2 regions of the Gordonia sp. PP30 genome follow, and region 2 is predicted to be linked to the other one. Evidence: riboswitches for the same ligand, from Rfam matches in the RefSeq annotation. Region 2 holds a riboswitch; the other holds the start of a gene.
What was found. A riboswitch is a leader RNA that binds a small molecule or an ion and turns the genes downstream of it on or off. The one in region 2 is predicted to bind cyclic di-AMP.

Region 1: linked by a shared signal. The riboswitch ahead of MYK68_RS03860 (transglycosylase family protein) and the one ahead of MYK68_RS12765 (C40 family peptidase) in region 2 are both predicted to bind cyclic di-AMP.

Annotation. Positions count from the first base shown of each region.
Region 1 covers NZ_CP095864.1:844,164-852,925, reverse strand. The annotation lists gene MYK68_RS03890 (MFS transporter) at 1-634, shown strand, start outside; gene MYK68_RS03885 (DUF2771 family protein) at 644-1,312, shown strand; gene MYK68_RS03880 (DUF222 domain-containing protein) at 1,444-3,468, opposite strand; gene MYK68_RS20745 (cold-shock protein) at 3,861-4,274, opposite strand; gene MYK68_RS03870 (hypothetical protein) at 4,401-4,610, shown strand; gene MYK68_RS03865 (flavin reductase family protein) at 4,607-5,164, shown strand; cyclic di-AMP (ydaO/yuaA leader) riboswitch at 5,429-5,611, shown strand; gene MYK68_RS03860 (transglycosylase family protein) at 5,622-6,218, shown strand; gene MYK68_RS03855 (hypothetical protein) at 6,359-6,550, opposite strand; gene MYK68_RS03850 (helicase-associated domain-containing protein) at 6,638-8,762, shown strand, end outside.
Region 2 covers NZ_CP095864.1:2,761,549-2,770,310, reverse strand. The annotation lists gene qcrA (cytochrome bc1 complex Rieske iron-sulfur subunit) at 1-693, opposite strand, end outside; gene qcrC (cytochrome bc1 complex diheme cytochrome c subunit) at 690-1,622, opposite strand; gene ctaE (aa3-type cytochrome oxidase subunit III) at 1,671-2,282, opposite strand; gene MYK68_RS12790 (hypothetical protein) at 2,500-2,916, shown strand; gene trpD (anthranilate phosphoribosyltransferase) at 2,913-4,028, shown strand; gene MYK68_RS12780 (Lrp/AsnC family transcriptional regulator) at 4,040-4,318, opposite strand; gene MYK68_RS12775 (DEDD exonuclease domain-containing protein) at 4,315-6,123, opposite strand; gene MYK68_RS12770 (hypothetical protein) at 6,362-6,568, shown strand; cyclic di-AMP (ydaO/yuaA leader) riboswitch at 6,680-6,865, shown strand; gene MYK68_RS12765 (C40 family peptidase) at 6,883-7,464, shown strand; gene MYK68_RS12760 (C40 family peptidase) at 7,559-8,608, shown strand; gene MYK68_RS12755 (peptidase MA family metallohydrolase) at 8,610-8,762, shown strand, end outside.

The DNA.
Region 1 (8,762 bases), 1.9 Mb from region 2:
CCAGAATCACAGTGGCGGCGGCTGGGCTCAGCTGGCGATGCTCGGCGCGGTCGGCGCCGCCGCCGGCGTCGGCAACGGGCTCGGCAACGGGCTCGGCACCCGGCTCAAGCTGTCCAATCCGCCGCGGATCATCGTGCTGTCCACCGCGGCCGCCACCGTCGCCACCGTGCTGGCCGCGGTCTTCGGCACCCTGGCGATGGTCATCGTCGCCGGCTTCGTCGGTTCCGCGGTCAGCGCGATCGCCAAGGTCTGTCTGGACTCCACCATCCAGGACGACCTGCCCGAGGCCTCCCGCGCATCCGCCTTCGGCCGCTCCGAGACGGTTCTTCAGCTGTGCTGGGTGATCGGTGCCGCCCTGGGCGTCGTGCTGCCGACGACGCTCTGGATCGGCTTCACCGTGGTGTCGGTGCTGATGGGCGCCGGCCTGGTGCAGACCGTCGTGACCAGCCGCGGCGGCACCCTGATCCCCGGTTTCGGCGGCCGTCGCCCGGACGAGCCCGCCCCCACCGCACCCCTGCGCACGCCCGAGCGCCGCACGCACGACAGCCCGTCGCAGCGGCCGACCGCGGCCCAGCGCTCCGTTCCGCCGACGCGTCCGCAGCCCCGGCCGCGTTCCCCCCGAGCATCCGAGTGAGGTCAGTCCGTGTCCCTGCAGCCGAGTGACAAGAAGGCACTGACGATTCTGGCCGCGGCCGTCGCCGCGGCCGTCGTCGTGATCGCGGTGGCGACCACGCTGCTGGTCGTGAACACCGCCGAGCCCGAGCCGAAGGTCTCGCTGGCGGCGGGCAAGTCGTACACGCGGCTCGCGCCGACGTTCTGGTGCGATGTGAAGCTCACCGAGTGCACGCCGCGGCTGATGAGCGACGAGGAGATCGCCGCCCTCCCGGTCGACCGTTTGCCGGTGGCCATCGGTGACGCGCTGACCGTGTCGGTGCCGTCGGAGGTGTCCGACGGCCCCTGGATCCTGATCGCGAGCTACGCGACACCGCGCGGCGTGACCCAGCAGGACTGGCTCCACCTGCCGGACACCACCTACACGCAGACGCTGCCGTCCACCCGCGACCGCGTCCTCCTGGGCATCGAGATCCAGCCGCTGTCGGCGCGGGTCACCGGCACCGGGAACGACGACATCGAGGCGGCGATCAACGCCGGGCGCGGCGACATCGCGGCGCGCGGCCACTTCGCCGTCTCGACCGTGCCGGATGGCTTCACGGTTCCGGCGTCAGACGAGACGCCGGCACCGGCACCTGCCACGCCGCCGACGAGCGAGACGCCGCAGGCCCCGCCCGCGGAGACCGCGCCGGTCGCGTAGTATTCCAGCCTTACATCGGAACCGAAATCACTTCGCTCTGACCTTGTGGTGACAGCTGCGTTTTGCCAGCAAGGCTGCGCCGTGGCGCAGATCCCGCGTCCTCCGCGTGGTGTCTGGACTCCGCCTGGTTCTTAGAACGGTGGTGGGCCGTCGGCGGCTTCGGCGCGCTCCCGGGCGCGACGCAGGCGCGCGCGTTCAGATCGTCGCCAGGCGTGCTTGTAAGCGGTCGCGGCCCGCAAACCGCCCCCTGCCGCGCTCCCGCCCGCGCCGTCGGACGGTGTTGGACCGGTTGGTGGTGATTCGGGAGGCGGGTGGGCCTGGTGGACACAACTCACCCCAGCCAGTTGGGGGAACAGCCACTGATTCTCCGCCCGGGTCTCGACGGTGGTGCCGTACGCGGTGATCGCCGTCCACACCACACCGCGATCGTCGATCCACTGCTCATCGACCCACCCATCCTCGGGATTCGCGGCACCCAGGAACGTCTTCAGCAGGTGATGACGCTTACATTTGGGTCCGACATTGCACAAGCAGGTCGGGCCGCCGGAAGCGGGACAGAACTGGTCGAACTCCTCACAGTGATCGAGTTCGCAGTTCCACGCCGGCTGCTCGCAACCCGGGACGGTACAGGTCCCGAACAGGGCCCGCACCAGGACGCCGAGAGCTTCGGAGGGCCGATACGGGTCACTCGGCAGAGCCTGCCCGGCCAGAAACGCCGCCGGAACCTCACCACGGGATTCGGCCTGTCCGGTCCGGTGCTGCTCGGGCTGTCCGGGCTCGCGATGGTCGGGCTCGGTGTGTTCGCTCGCGCGTGGTCCGGGACCAATTCCGATGCCGGTGTCATGCTCGTGCACCTCGGCGCCGCGGCCGGTGCCGCCGGGGTTAGGCGCCTCAGTTGCGGGGTCGTTTCTCTCGACCTGTCCGCGGTCGTCGGCGGGCCGGAGCCCAGCCGGCCGCCCGACATCCGGATCATCAGACCGGGCGGGGTCGGCGGCTGCACCGGGCCGGTGCCCGGCGCCATGTCCGCCGTCCGTGGCATCGGTGTCGGTGGCGTCCTCGCCCGGTTCCGCGGGAGCACCGGCTGGCGTGTCGTCAGTCTCGGGGATCACCGTGGCGGATCGGGGACGCAGCAGGGCACCCAGGTCGAGGTCCCGCACCAGCGCGTCGGGGCGCTGGGCAAGGTCGCGGACATGCCCGGCACTGATCGGACCGTGCCCATCAAGAAACGCCGGCTCATCATCCTCGCCGGCCAGCGTCGACTTCTGACAGATCGCGTGCACGGTGATCCGGGCCTGCCGCTCCGAAATCTCCTCCTCACCCAACGTCGCGGTACACGCTTCTTTGTCGGTGCACGCACAGGTGAACGGCAGCCTGCGCAGGCGTGCGATAGCGGCCGCCGACCGGAGCATGCCCTTGGTACGGGGGTCGTTCGGGCAGACCCCGGCGATCATCGCCTCCACCGCCTCATACGCCAGACGCGCCTCCTCAGCGTCCGCGGTGATCGTGACCCCACCCAAACCATCAGTGAAATCACGACTGGTCACATTCTTCCGCCGCCGCGCCTTCTCCCGCTGCTTCCGCTCCGCATCGGCGTCGCGCTTGTGCACCACCCGATCGGCGATCCGCTCGGCCGCCGTCTCCGAGATGTGCCCGGCCGCGGCGAGCGCACCGGCCAGATCGGCGTCGACCTGCGCCATGATCGCGCTGTCGTCGACGATGTCCGTGCGACAGGCGACCTTGTCGAACATCTCCGGCGAAATGACGGTCCGGCGCAACAGGTCCGCGGTCTGCGGGAGCCGCTGGGCGGCCGCGATCGCCGTCCCGACCAGCGCGCGGGTGGCCCGCCGATTCCCGGCGAAGTAGTAGCCGAAGAATTCCACCGCCGCCGTGTACGGATCGAACAAGTCGTGCTGGTCCTCACCCGCACAGACCCGGTCATCCAGGGTCGCCAGCGCGATGTCGAGGAACTGACCGACCGCATACAACTGCCGCCAGTACAAGAACGTCTGCCCCCGCCACGCCGTCTCGGCATAGACGGCCCACGACCGGCACTGCGTCTTGTCGTCATCGGCCCGGTCGGCCGGCACCATCCCGGCCGCAGTGAAATCGACCGCGGCCCAGCGGGCCGCCAACGCGTCGCCGATCGCGTCGGCCATGGCGGTCACCTCCCCCGAAGTGAGTGTTCGATCTACCTATGGTCAACAGTACTGGCACATCACGGTGTGCGCCACCTGATTCTGTACCGTTAAAATGACTATAAGACCAGGGTATGACAAGAAATGACGATGCGGTCGACGGTCGCCAAATCCAATGGGCCGGCGTCGAACCAGCCGTAGCCGTCACGCAGTCGGGGCTGGATGTTCGAATGGGATCGAGGCGAGAGACGTGCTCCGCCGGAGGCGACGTTCACGGTGTACACCGGACCCGTGTAGGAGCGCACGCGATCCTTCCGGTCCTGCGAACAGCGCCGGGCCAAGACGCAACCTCCGCCTCAGAATTCCGGTAGGCACAACAGGCCGAGTCCGATATCAGCCTGCGACACTCGGACTCAGCGGTCGAGTTCGCGGGTCACCGCGCGCACGACCTCCGAGATGCGCCGGGCCGTCTTGCGGTCCGGGTAGCGGCCGTTGCGCAGATCCGGCTGCACCTTGCCCTCGAGCAGGGTGATCAGATCGGCGATCAGGCCGTGCAGCTCATCCGGGGTGTGCCGCTTGGTCGCGGCCTGCTGGGTCTCCCGCACGTTCCGGGCGACACTCGGCGCGGCCTCCAGCACGGTGACGCGCAGCGCCTGCGGGCCCCGTCGCCCGGCCGCCATGTCGAACTCGACGCGCTGACCGGCTTTCAGGCCCTCGGCCCCGTCGGACAGCGCGGAGGCACGCACGTAGACGTCCTCCCCGTCTTCCTGCGACAGGAATCCGAACCCCTTCTCGGAGTCGTACCACTTCACCCGGCCGGTCGGCACTGCGCTCACCCTCAAACTGCTCGTGACTGCTCATACGAAAGCGCCCTGCCCGGCCCGTCGGACATCCGCGGAAAGGGCAAGAGGCGCACTTCGCCTGATCGTACGCCCAGGACTACGGTGGGGGCCATGGAGACCCAGAAGTCGTCCCCGCTGCTCCCGGCGGCCGTGATCATGGTGGTGATCGGCGCGATCGCCAGCCTGCTGCTGCTGGTGCCGGCCGTCCGCGACTCCAACGAGGCGGTCGTGGTGGTCACCTACCTGCTCGCGTTGCTCGCTCCACTCGGATTGCTGCTGGCCGTCGTCTTCGCGCTGCTGCAGGGACGTCGCCGCCGATGACCGACACCGCGATCGTGCTGGACAGCGCCGACGACTCGAGCGCCCTCAAACGGGCCTACAGCTGCTTCCCGTCCGGCGTGGTCGCGGTCTGCCGCCGGGGCGGCCCCGCCGACGTCGATCCCGCCGACGCCCCGGCCGGTGACGGCCCGATCGGCATGGCGGCCAGCGCGTTCACCACGGTGTCCCTCGATCCGCCGCTGGTGTCGGTGTGCGTGCGCCGCGAATCGGCCACCTGGCCGTTGCTGCGCACCGCACCGGAACTCGGAGTGAGCGTGTTCGCCGCCGATCAGGGCGATCTCTGCCGTCAGCTCGCCGGTCCGCCTGCGCACCGGTTCGACGGCGTCGAGCCGCTCACCGCCGGCGGCGGCGCCCTGTTCCTGCCCGGGGCCGTCGCCCATCTGCTGTGCACGCTCGCCGGCGAGTACGAGGCGGGCGACCATACCGTCGTGCTGCTCCGGATCACCTCGCTGTGCAGCGACCCGGGAGCCGAGCCGCTCGTCTTCCACGCGAGCACCTTCCGCGCGCTGGAGGCGCGCCGCGAGTCCGGCGGATAGTCGCGCGTGTTCCAGGTCTCAATCTGGCTGTGACCTTAGTCACATAACGGGGCGATAACGAACGAGACACGGGACGGCCGTCAGTGCGATTACCTGCGCGGATGCCCGAACGGGCCGAAAGACCCGGGAACACCCCGGAAATCCGGGGTTTCCGGACGGGGTGACTTCCCCCATTCCGATTACGTAGTCTTCATTCCGGTCGCCCTCACCGGCACCGACAACCCAATATCCCGACGGTCGCGCCCAACCTCGTTCCGCCGCCGGGAGTACCGAACGACACAGTTCAGGAACGAGGGCGGGGGACCCACCATCCCACCGGATAACGGCAGGCCATCGCAGGATGGCTCGCCTTGGGGTTAAGTCCCCGGACCGGCTCGCCGGACCGGGACCGAGCACCTCTCGCTCGAACCCGACAGCTGACTTCGCAGGCGCGTGGAGAGAGGAATACCAGAGACCTATGGCACGTCACGCGAAGCCGTCGTCCAGCACCACCAAGACCATCGCCAAGGTGGCCCTGACCTCCGCCGTCCTCGGCGGCGGCGCGGCCCTGTTCGGCGGCGGCCACGCCGCCGCTGCGACCGACTCCGAGTGGGACGCCGTCGCTCAGTGTGAGTCGGGCGGCAACTGGCACATCAACACCGGCAACGGGTACCAGGGCGGCCTGCAGTTCGCCCCGAGCACCTGGGCCGCCCACGGTGGCACCCAGTACGCTCCGTCGGCCGACCAGGCCAGCCGCGAGCAGCAGATCGCCGTCGGTGAGCGCGTGCTCGCCAGCCAGGGCAAGGGCGCCTGGCCGGTCTGCGGCACCGGGCTCTCCGGCGCCACCCCGCGCACCGCTCCGGCCACCCCGAAGCTGCCGAAGGTCGGCCCGTCCGGCAACGGCTCGTCGAACGGCTCCTCCGCCGACGCGGCGAACACCGACGAGGCCATCGCGCAGGCCAAGAAGAACCCGGAGCTCGCCAGCGCCGCTCAGGCCCTGCAGAACTCGGGCTACAAGCTCGACAAGGGCCAGCTGGACCTGTTCAATCAGAACAAGAAGGCGCTCGGTCTCTGACCGACACCCCCGAACGACGAGGAAGCCCGCACCGATTCGGTGCGGGCTTCCTCGCATCCGCCGACCGGCGGACGGTCACGCGTAGGAGAACAGACGAAAAACCCCGCACCGAGCCGGTACGGGGTTTCGGACGCTGCGCGTCAGCGGTTGACGACGGTCTTCGGCTGAATGAACGAGAGCTCGCTCGCGGGCACCGGGAACGGGGTCTCGTTGCCGAACGGCGACAGTGCGCCGGCGAGGTGAGCGGTGAACTCGGTCACGGCGTGATCCTCTTCCGAGATCTCAGGCCAGCCGTTGTCGACGTAGGAATTCTTCTTAGCCACGACGCTCATTCTGCCATGGCGGTGCCGGGCACGCGGCACCCACCGGCAAAGCCGGGACCCAAGTCCCCTCCGCACGCGGTCGGTAGCATGGATCCGATGACCACGGACCGACCCCAGCGCGGCCTGGCCGAGACGCTGGCCGGACGCTCCGACGACGAGTTGAGCGCGCTGCTGCTCCGCCGTCCGGATCTGGCCTCACCGCCGCCGCGCGGCACGGCGGTGCTCGCCCAGCGCGCCCTGTCCGCCGCGTCGATCGCGCTGGCCGGCGACGGCCTGGATCTGGCCGGGATCGCCGTCCTGGAGGCGTTTCTCGACGCCGCCGGCCCCGGCGTCCAGCACGACCTGCTCGGACCGGTCGGCCGCGACGAGATCGTCGCCCGCCTGGGCCGTCGCCTCAAGCGCGCCGAGGTCGACGCCCGGCTCGCGGACCTGGCCGCCCGCGGCCTGATCTGGGACTCGGGGACCGGCACCGCGCGCAAACCCGCGTGGGTCGCCGGCATCCACCTGAGTTCGGCGCTCCCGTGGCGCGGGCACCACCTGATCGGCCCGCTCGCCACCGCGACCCCCGACGAGATCCGCGCCCTGCTCGACGGTCTCGACGACCGTCCCCGCGAACTGCTCACCACGCTGGCCGCCGGGCCGCCGCTCGGCCGCAGCCGGGACGCGGCCCCCGACGCCGATCCGAGCGCGCCCGTGCCCCGGCTGATCGCGTGCGGCCTGCTGGCCCGGATCGACGAGCAGACCGTCGAGCTGGTGCCGATGGCCGGACAGCTGCTGAAGGGCGAGCCGCCGCTGCGCACGGCCGTCCTCGAAGCGCCGGCCCTGACCAGCGGCACCGGCCGGTTCACCGCCGACCAGATCGATGCCGCCGGCGCCGGTGAGGCGCTCGAACTGCTCCGGCACGCGGGCGACCTGCTCGACGTCCTCGGCCGTGCCCCGGCCGCCGAACTGCGCTCGGGCGGCGTCGGTATCCGCGAACTGCGCCGCCTGGCCAAGGCCACCGGTCTGCCGGTGGCCCGCGTCGGACTCCTGGTGGAGCTGCTGGCCGGTGCCCGGCTGCTCGATTCCGGCTTCCCCGAACCCGAACCCGCCGACTGGAACGGCGAGGAGTCGTTCGCGCCCACCACCGCCGTCGATGCCTGGGAACACACCGGTCCCGAGCGGCGCTGGTACACGCTGGCGACCGCCTGGCTGGAGCTGCCGCGGCGGCCGTGGCAGATCGGGGACACCGATCGCGACGGCAACACGCTCGCCGCGCTGAGTTCCGGCTTGTTCGACGCCGCCGCCCCGCTCACCCGGCACCAGGTCCTCGAACCGCTGGTGTCCGCCGAAGCGGCCGCCCCGGTCGAACTCGACGACCTCATCGCCGCACTCGTCTGGCGGCATCCGCGGCAAGTGCGCCGCTGGACACGGCGCTTCGTCGGCGAGACGCTGCGCGAGGCCACCGAGCTCGGCCTGGTGGCCCACGGCTGCCTCACCGCACCCGGACGGGCACTGCTGACCGGGGCCGGCCCGGACGACGAGGACACCGCCGCGGCGACGCTGGCCGCGATGGACCGCGCGCTGCCGTCGCCCGTCGACCACTTCCTGGTGCAGGCCGACCTCACCCTGATGGTGCCCGGCCCGATGACTCCGGAACTGGCCGAGCACGTGCAGGCGATCGCCGATCTGGAGTCCGGCGGCGCCGCGTCGGTGTACCGGATCAGCGAAGACAGCCTGCGCCGCGCCCTCGACTCCGGCCGTTCCGGATCGGAGATCAACGCGCTGCTGGCGAGTCGTTCCCGGACGCCGGTCCCGCAGTCGCTGACCTACCTCGTCGACGACGTCGCCCAGCGGCACGGGAGTCTGCGGGTGGGCGTGGCGTCGTCGTTCGTGCGCTGCGAGGATCCCGCGCTGCTGGCCGGCGTCCTGCGCAGCGAGGCCGCCGCCGAGGTCTCGTTGCGCGCGCTGGCGGCGACCGTGGCCGTCTCCCCCGCACCGGTCCGCGACGTGATCGACGCCCTCCGGCGCGGCGGATTCGCTCCGGCCGGCGAGGACTCGTCCGGCGCCCTGATCGATCTGCGCGCCCGCGGCAGCCGTGTCCCGGCACGCACCCGGGGCGCCCGGGCGCCGCAGCGTCGTGCCCGGATCTCCCCCGGCCAGGCGGCGAGCGTGGTCGACCGGCTGCGGGTCGCCGACCGAGCCGACGAGCCCGCGGCCGGCTCGGTGCGGGTGACCGGCG
Region 2 (8,762 bases):
CCGCACCAGGGCGACCTGGTACGGGTTACCGGTGTCGCGGCGCAGGAAGACGGTCTCGTTCTTGCTGACGTTGTGGATCGGCGACCAGCCGGTCTGCCACAGGTCGTCCTTCTTGTCCGCCCACGGGTTCTTGATGAAGCCGCCGATCGCGGCGATACCGCCCGCGAAGGCGAGTGCACCGAGGCCGAACGCTGCCGATCCGAGGATCATCTTGCGGCGGGGGAGGGTGGAGGTGTCCAGGGTGTCGTCGAGCTCGGCGACGATCGTCTGCCGGTCGGCCTCGGCCGACGGGCCGTCGTGCCGCTCCTGCACCGAGATCTCGGCCGGGATGAAGCGCTTGGTCAGCTGCACGACGCCGAAGCCGAAGCTCAGGATCGACAGGCCGAAGCAGACGCCCAGAGCCGGCGTGTAGAAGGTGTACCACCAGTAGTTCGGGTGGTCGGGCATGGTGAATTCCCAGTGGTTCCACACGAAGAATGCGAAACCGGCCAGGGCGAAGATGCCCGACACGACGAACCAGAAGGCGACGATGCGCTCGGACCGCTTCTCGGCCTTGGTGCCGGGCACCGGGAAGCGCGGTTCGCGGTAGATGATCTCGACGCCGTCGAGGTTGGTGCCGAGCTGGACCTTCTCGTCGCGGCTCATCGCGGCGAGCTGGTCGTCCGATGGGACGTCGTTACTCGTTGCGCTCAATTTCGTGATCCAATCCACATCGCACCGACAACAATCCCGACCACGCCGATGACCCACATGACCACGCCTTCGGAGACGGGGCCGAAGCCGCCGAGGCCGAAGCCGCCGATCGGGTTCGAGGAGTCCGCGTAGCGGATGAAGCCGATGATGTCCTTCTTCTCTTCCTGCGACAGCTGCCGGTTGGAGAACTTCGGCATGTTCTGCGGGCCGGTGAGCATGGCCGTGTAGAGCTGCTGCTCGTTGACGTTCGTCAGCGGCGGGGCGTACTTACCACCGGAGAGGGCACCGCCGCGGCCGGTGAAGTTGTGGCACGACGCGCAGTTGAGGCGGAACAGCTCCGAGCCGCGGCCCAGGTCGCGGTTCTGGCTGATCGACTCCATCGCGAGCTTCGGCAGCCCGGTCTTGGGGTCGGTGACCGGCTTGCCGTCCTTGTACTCGTAGAGCACGCTCGGGCCGCCGCCCATCGCCTGGATGTAGGCGCCGAGCTGATCGATCTGCGCCTGCGTGAACTTCTCGGTCTTGCGGGCGACCTGCGCCTCGCCGCGGGCGGCGGGCATGCGGCCGGTCGAGACCTGGAAGTAGACGGCGGCGTCGCCGACACCGAGGAGCGACGGACCGCGATCCGGCACGCCCTCGAGGTTCTTGCCGTGACACGTCACGCACGAGGTCTCGTACAGCTGCTTGCCCTGCTCGACCAGCACGGCGTTGTTGCTGTCGGCCGTGGCGACCTGCGGCTTGGGCGTGAGGAGACCGGCCAGCAGGCCGGTCGCGATCAGGCCGAACAGCAGAAAGGCGGTGGCGCCTGCGCGACGACGGAGCTTGCGGCGCGACTTGGCGCGACGCGCATCGGTCTTCGCGGTTCCGGCGGTCGCGCTCTCGGTCCGGTCGTCGCCGATCGGCTCGGACGAACTCGGTGGAGATGATCTCATCGGTGACTCTCTACTAAGCGATTGGACTGCTACTTCGGTGTGCGCGGGCTACTGCACGAAGTAGATGAGGACGAACAGGACGATCCAGACCACGTCGACGAAGTGCCAGTAATACGACACGACGATCGCCGCGGTGGCCTGTGCCGGAGTGAACTTCGACAGACGGGTGCGGACCAGCAGCAAAATGAAGGCGACGAGACCGCCGATCACGTGCAGTCCGTGGAAGCCGGTCGCCATGAAGAAGACCGAGCCGAAGGCCGACGACGAGAGGGTGACGCCCTCGTTGATCAGGGTGTAGTACTCGTACGACTGGCCGGCGATGAAGAACGCGCCCATCAGGAAGGTGAGCGTGTACCAGCGGCGCAGGCCGAAGACGTCGCCGCGCTCCGCGGCGAACACGCCGAGCTGGCAGGTGACCGAACTCGCGACCAGGACGATGGTGACCGGGATCGCGAGCGCCAGGTTCAGGTGGGCCGGAGGCTGCGGCCAGTCCGCTCTGGCATTGGCTCGCGCGACGAGATACATCGCGAAGAGTCCGGCGAAGAACATCAACTCGCTCGACAACCACACGATGGTGCCGACGCTGACCATGTTCGGACGGTTCAGCGAATGCACACGCGAGGTGATAGAGGTTCCTTGGGTACCCACGGCGCTAGTCACATGAGAAGTATGACGGGTCGTAGTAAGAGATGCCCACCCGGGTCCCAAATTCGCCGAAAATAGTTGTCCCATCGCAGGTCGCGGGCGGTGCGGTCGGGGCCGCCGGGCGTGTCCGGCGGGGTCTTCGGGGCGAAGATCGGGTGCGGGCGCCACCAGCTATCGTGCCCGGCGGGGCTGAGAGAGTCCTGAAGAACACGGCAAGGGTGAGGAGACGGACATGCGCAGGTGGTTCATGCGGCGCGCGGACGCGCCCCGGGATGTGTCCGAAGAGCTGACGCGGGCGGTGGTGATCGCGGAATCGCATGACGAGACCGCGGCGTCCTCGACGGTGCTGGCCGCGGCGGGACTGATCGATCCCGCGGAACGTCTGTTGCGGCTGCTGGTCTTTCTGCCCGCGGCGCAGGTGCCCGGCGTCATCGAACGGTGCGCGTCGGAGGATTACGTGCCGGCACCCGCCCTCGCCTCCGATCCGCCGGCGCCGGCCGGGCTGGTCGCGGTGGCGCTGGCCCGCGTCCAGCCGATCGACGCCCGGCGGGTCTCGCAGGAGCGGTCGCTGCTGAGTTCCATCGCGGCGCGGGTGGGCGGCACGGTCGGCGGGTGGGCGGTGCTCGACGTCGCGGATCCGGGGCGATGAACACTGTTTATCCTGTCGGGGTGAACACCTTCGCTCCGCTGTCCCCGTCCGCGCCGTCGCCGGAGTCGCTCACCTGGCCGCAGATCCTCGGCAAGGTGACCGACGGCCACGACCTGACGGTGGGCGAAGCCGGCTGGGCGATGCGCGAGATCATGTCGGACGCGGCGACCGGAGCACAGATCGCGGCGTTCGGGGTGGGCGTGAAGATGAAGGGCGCCGCCCCGTCGGAACTGCGCGGCCTCGCCGCCACCATGCTCGAGATGGCCAATCGGGTGGACCCGGGCGGGCCGGCGGTCGACATCGTCGGCACCGGCGGCGACCGCTCGCACACGGTGAACATCTCGACGATGACCTCGGTCGTGGTCGCCGCGGCGGGGGTGCCGGTGGTGAAGCACGGCAACCGCGCGGCGTCGTCCAAGAGCGGCGGCGCCGATGTGCTGGAAGCGCTCGGCGTCGCGATCTCCCTCGGCCCCGAAGCGGTGCAGCGCTGTCTGCACGAGGTGGGGATCGGCTTCTGCTTCGCCCCGGTCTTTCACCCGGCGTTCCGGTTCGCCGGCCCGCCGCGCAAGGAGATCGGCATCCCGACGGTGTTCAACGTCCTCGGCCCGCTGACCAATCCGGCCTCGCCGGAGGCCGGGCTGATCGGCTGCGCGTTCACCGATCTGGCTCCCGCGCTGGCGCAGACCTTCGCCGAGCGCGGCAACCGGGTGCTGGTGGTGCGCGGTGACGACGGCCTCGACGAGCTGACCACGACCACCACGTCGACGGTGTGGCAGGTGGTCGGCGGCGAGGTGGCCCGGCACACGCTCGATCCCCGCGACCTCGGCCTGGAGCTGGTGGAGCTGTCGGCACTGCAGGGCGGCGACGCTCAGGTGAACGCGGGGATCGCCCGGGATCTGTTCGCCGGGGCACGCGGACCGGTGCGTGACGCGGTGTCGCTGAACGCCGCGGCCACGCTGGTCGCCTTCGAGCAGGAGCGGCTGTTCGGCGAGGGCGAGCTGACCGCGGCCGTGCGCGAAGCCCTCGCCCGGATCGACGAGGTGCTCGACTCCGGGGCGGCGGCCGACCGGCTGGCGCGCTGGGCCGAGCTCAGTACCGCGCTGGCCGGGTAGCTCTCCTCTCCTTATTCCTCTCCGATGGAGAAGCCGCCCTCCACCTCCGAGCTCGAGTAGCTGCGGAAAGCGATGTGGGTGGCGCTGTGGCGCACTCCGGGGAGCCGGTTGATCCGGCCGGTGACGACATCGGCGATGTCGTCGTGGCTGCGGACACGCACCTTGGCGATCAGATCGACGTCCCCGGCGCACGAGTACACCTCGGTGACCCCCGGGATGTCGGCGACGGCCTGCGCGGTCTCCGGGATCTGGTGGATGTCGGCTCCGATGAGGACGATGGCGGTGATCATGCCCCGAGCCTAAACGAGCCGGCGGCCGGTGGAGCCTGGTGTTCCCGGGCGCGGCGGGCGACGTCGGAGAAGTCGAGACGGCGCTGCGCCGAACCGATCGGGAGCGACAGGTCGCCGGTCACCGAGACCACCCGGGTGCCCGGCTCGGCGATCCACCGCCAGAGCAGCGCCACCTCCTCGGGCGGCGCCCCGGACAGTGGACCGTCGCCGGGACCCGGCGGCCGGATCGACTGCGCCCCGGCGACGAGGAGTTCGACGACCGGCATCGGCGCCACACCGCGCGCCGCGCAGCCCGCGCCGGCGAGCCGGCCGTAGCGGATCACCGCGAAGTCCCAGCCGCCGGCCGGCGCGGAGGCCGGCCGGGCGAGAACCAGTTCGTCGAGCCGAGCGAGCGCGGAGAGGCGCTGGCAGCGGGCGAGGGCCTCGATGGTCGCGGCGAGCCGGTCGCGGGCGCGGGCGGCCGACTCGAAGCGACGCAGTTCGGCGAGCCGGGCCAGGCGCCCGGCGAGCTGGTCGAGCAGCGCGTCGGATCGGCCCTCGATCAGATCGGCGGCGGCCCGGACGCGGGGCAGATAGTCGGGCAGGGTCTGCGGACGGTCGCTCGCGGCACGACACGCCCCCGGCAGCGCCGCGACGAGCGGGTCGGGCATCGCCGCGGCCGCGGCGGTCCCCGGGCAGAAATGGTGGTCGGCGGTCGTCAGGGACGTCGTGCAGGTGCGCAGGCCGGCGGCACCGGCGATCACATCGGCGACGTCCGCGGCGGCCGCGCGGCCGCCGAACGGGCCGAGACAGAGCTCGCCGGGAGTACGGGTCACCCGCAGGCGTGGGAAGCGTTCGGCGGTGAGCACGACCCACCAGCCCTGTCGCGGATTGCGGGAGCGCCGGTTGTACGCGGGCTTGTGCACCGCCAGCAGGGTCAGTTCGCGCACGCCGGCTTCGAGGGCGTGCGCGCACTCCACGTGCTCCACCCGGCGGGCGAGGGCCACCATCTCGGCCATCCGGGCGCGCGGATCGGCGCCGGTGAAGTACTGGGAGACGCGCCGGTGCAGATCGACGGCCGTCCCGATGTAGAGGACCTCGTCACCGGGACCGCGAAAGAGGTACACGCCCGGCCGATGCGGCAGTCCGGCGGCGAGCGTGCGCTTGGCGCGCACCGCGGGCGTGGTGCGCGGCAGATAGCGGGTCAGGTCGCGATAGGTGCGGACACCCTGATTCCCGACGCGCTCGAGAAGACAGTGGAACACCTCGACGGTGGCGCGGGCGTCGTCGAGCGCCCGGTGGGTGGGCGTCACGGAGACGTCGAAGAGCTCGGCGAGCGCACTCAGCTTGACCGTGGGTGCTTCTTGCCGGGAGAGGATCCGCCGCGCCATCACCACGGTGCACAGCGTCGCCGGGAACGGCCAGGGCAGATGACGGCGGGCGGCGGCGCGTTTGAGGAAGCCGGTGTCGAACCGGGCGTTGTGGGCCACCAGGATCGCGCCGCGGGCGAACTCGAAGAACGCCGGCAGCACCTCGTCGATGGTGGGGGCGTCGTGCACCATCGCCGTGGTGATGCCGGTCAGCGAGACGATCTGCGGCGGAATCTCCCGACCCGGGTCGACCAGGGTGGCGAACTCGCCGAGCACCTCGCCGCCGCGGATCTTCACCGCGCCGATCTCGGTGATCGCATCCCGGTCGGCGCTGCCGCCGGTGGTCTCCAGATCGACGATCACCAGGGTGGTGTCGTACAGCGCGGCGGTGGCGAACTCCTCGTCGTCGGGGAGATCGGCGAAGCTCAGCTGCTGTTCGGGTCGGTGATCAGCCATACCCGGGAAGGTAGGCGGCACCTCCGACAATCCGTTCCGCCGCGGCGGTCCACGGCCCCGGTGTCGGAGGGTCGTCCTAGTCTCCACCTCGAGTCGAGTGTTCCCGTGCCGCCGGAGCGCCGTGGTCCGCCGGAAAACGGCGGTCACCACGCTCAACGCTACGAATGAGAGGTAGATCACAATGAAAATCGACTGCGCGACGTGCCCGGCCCGGCAGCGGGCCTGTGACGGATGTCTGATGCAGGTGCTCTTTTCCCCTGCCACCAGGGACTTCGGTCCCGAAAGCCAGTGGGCGGAGACCGATGACGACCTCCTCGATGCCATCGATGTGTTCGTTGACACAGCGCTGATTTCGCGGGCGGCCGCACGGGCCGCCAGAAGTGACATCGCAGCACGTCAAACGGGATTCACCGAGCGTTCGCACGGCCGTCTCCGGGCGGTCTGATCCGGTAGGCGGTCCCGACCGCCTCGCGCGTTCGGTGGACATCGGACCCGCGAGTTTCGTAATCTTTCTGAGACCTTCCAGGGCGGGGGTTCCCGCCAGGGGATTTCCGCTCCGAGGTCACCGCCTAATCGCGGCCCCCACCAAGGGCCGCGTACCGGGGAACCACCACTTCCTCATCGGACGCGCGGCGAGAGCCGGGTGCGCCGAGGGATCGGGGTGAATCGCGGGCAACCGCGTAGGGCCATCTCTTCCGGCCCGAACCCGACAGCTAACCCGGTCGGCGGTCAGGGAGAAACAACAAGGAGATACTTTCCGTGGCCAAACACCGTTTGGAACAGCCCCGCGTCGCCGCCAAGGTGGCCAAGACCGCCGTGGTCACCGGTTCGATCGCCGTCGGTGCCCTCGCGCTCGCGGCCGGTCCGGCCGACGCCGCCCCGGTGAACGTGCCGGGTGTCGGGACCTTCGAGGTCCCCGGCATCAACGACAACCAGGTGCCGCCGCAGTTCCAGCAGAACGGCAACAACGGCGGGGGTCTGCTCAACAGCCAGCCGGTGCGTGCCCAGAAGGCGCTGCGCGCCGCCGAGTCCAAGATCGGCTCGCCCTACGTGTACGGCGCCGCCGGCCCGAACGCCTTCGACTGCTCCGGCCTCGTCTACTGGTCGTACAAGCAGGCCGGTAAGACCATCCCGCGTGACAGCTACGGCCAGCTCGGCGGCGGCCAGCGAGTGTCTTCGCTCGCCGACGCCAAGCCCGGCGACGTGCTGATCTTCAACGGCGGCGGCCACGCCGGCATCTACGCTGGCCACGGCCAGTTCATCCACGCCTCGACCGAGGGTGTGCCGGTGAAGCGCGCGCCGGTCAAGGCCTGGGCGCTGACCGGCATCCGCCGCTACTGAGCGCACACGCCGCAAACATGCAGTACCGAGTCGAGCCGTGGGCCCCTCCGGGGAGCGCGGCTCGATTCGAGTATCGGTAGGGATGTCAGAAGTGATGCGTACGTGTGAATTCCGCCGTGCCACCCGGCGCGGCGTATCGATCGTCGCGGCGCTGAGCGTCGCGACCACGCTGGCGGTGGTCTCGCCCGAGTTGGCGATGGCCGAGCCGGCGCGCTCGGCGGACCAGTTGCTCACGCACTACCGCCAGTTGTCGGACCAGGCCGAGAAGTCGGCCGAGTCGATGAACAAGGCGCAGGCCGAGTACGACAAGCAGCGCAAGATCGCCGCCGGCGCGCGCAAGGACGCCGCCGCCGCGCAGAAGGACCTGGACGCGGCCGACCGCCGCCTCGACGAGGCGCGAGCCACGGTCGACGTGCTGGCCCGGGCGAGTTCGCGCGGAGTCCGCGCCAACCGGCTCTACGCCCTGCTGGTCAGCGACTCGCCGCAGAACGTCCTGGACAACATGTCCGACCTCGAGGTGATCTCCCGGCAGGTCGACGGCGACATCGCGAGTGTCAAGAAGTCGGTCGACCGGGCGACCAGCGCCAAGGCGGCCGCGCAGAAGACGTCGGCGACGGCCTCGGCCGCGATGACCGATGCGGTGCGCAAGCGCGGCGAACTGCAGGCCAAGCAGTCCGATCTGCAGCTGGAAGCGGTCACCATCCGCGCGGTCTACCAGTCGATGACCGGCAAGCAACTGGCCGCGCTGCGCGGCCCCAAGTACAACTTCGACCCGCGGGCGGTCCCGAAGGGCACCTCGCCCGAGGCGATCGCCGTGCAGGCCGCGATCAGCCGCATCGGCGATCCCTACGTCTGGGGTGCCACCGGACCGAACCAGTTCGACTGCTCGGGTCTGATGGTGTGGGCCTACAAGCAGGCGGGCAAGACCCTGCCGCGGACCAGCGAAGCGCAGATGGGCGGCGGCACCCCGGTGGCCCGGGGCGACCTCAAGCCGGGTGACCTGATCATCTACTACGGCGACGCCCACCACGTCGGCATGTACGTCGGCGACGGCTACGTGATCCACGCCTCCACGTTCGGTGTCCCGGTCGCCGTGGTGCCCATCGACAAGGCCGGCCCCTACAACTCGGCGCGACGGTACTGACTTGTCCCCAGCCTCCAGGGCCTCCCGGGCGGTGGCCTCGGCCACCGCCCTCGCCCTGCTCGCCGGGGGAGTGACCGCGTGCGGTTCCGGCGAGAAGGCGGCCGCGCCGTCGTCGTCGACGACACCGCTGTTCAGCACCCCGCCGAACGCCTTC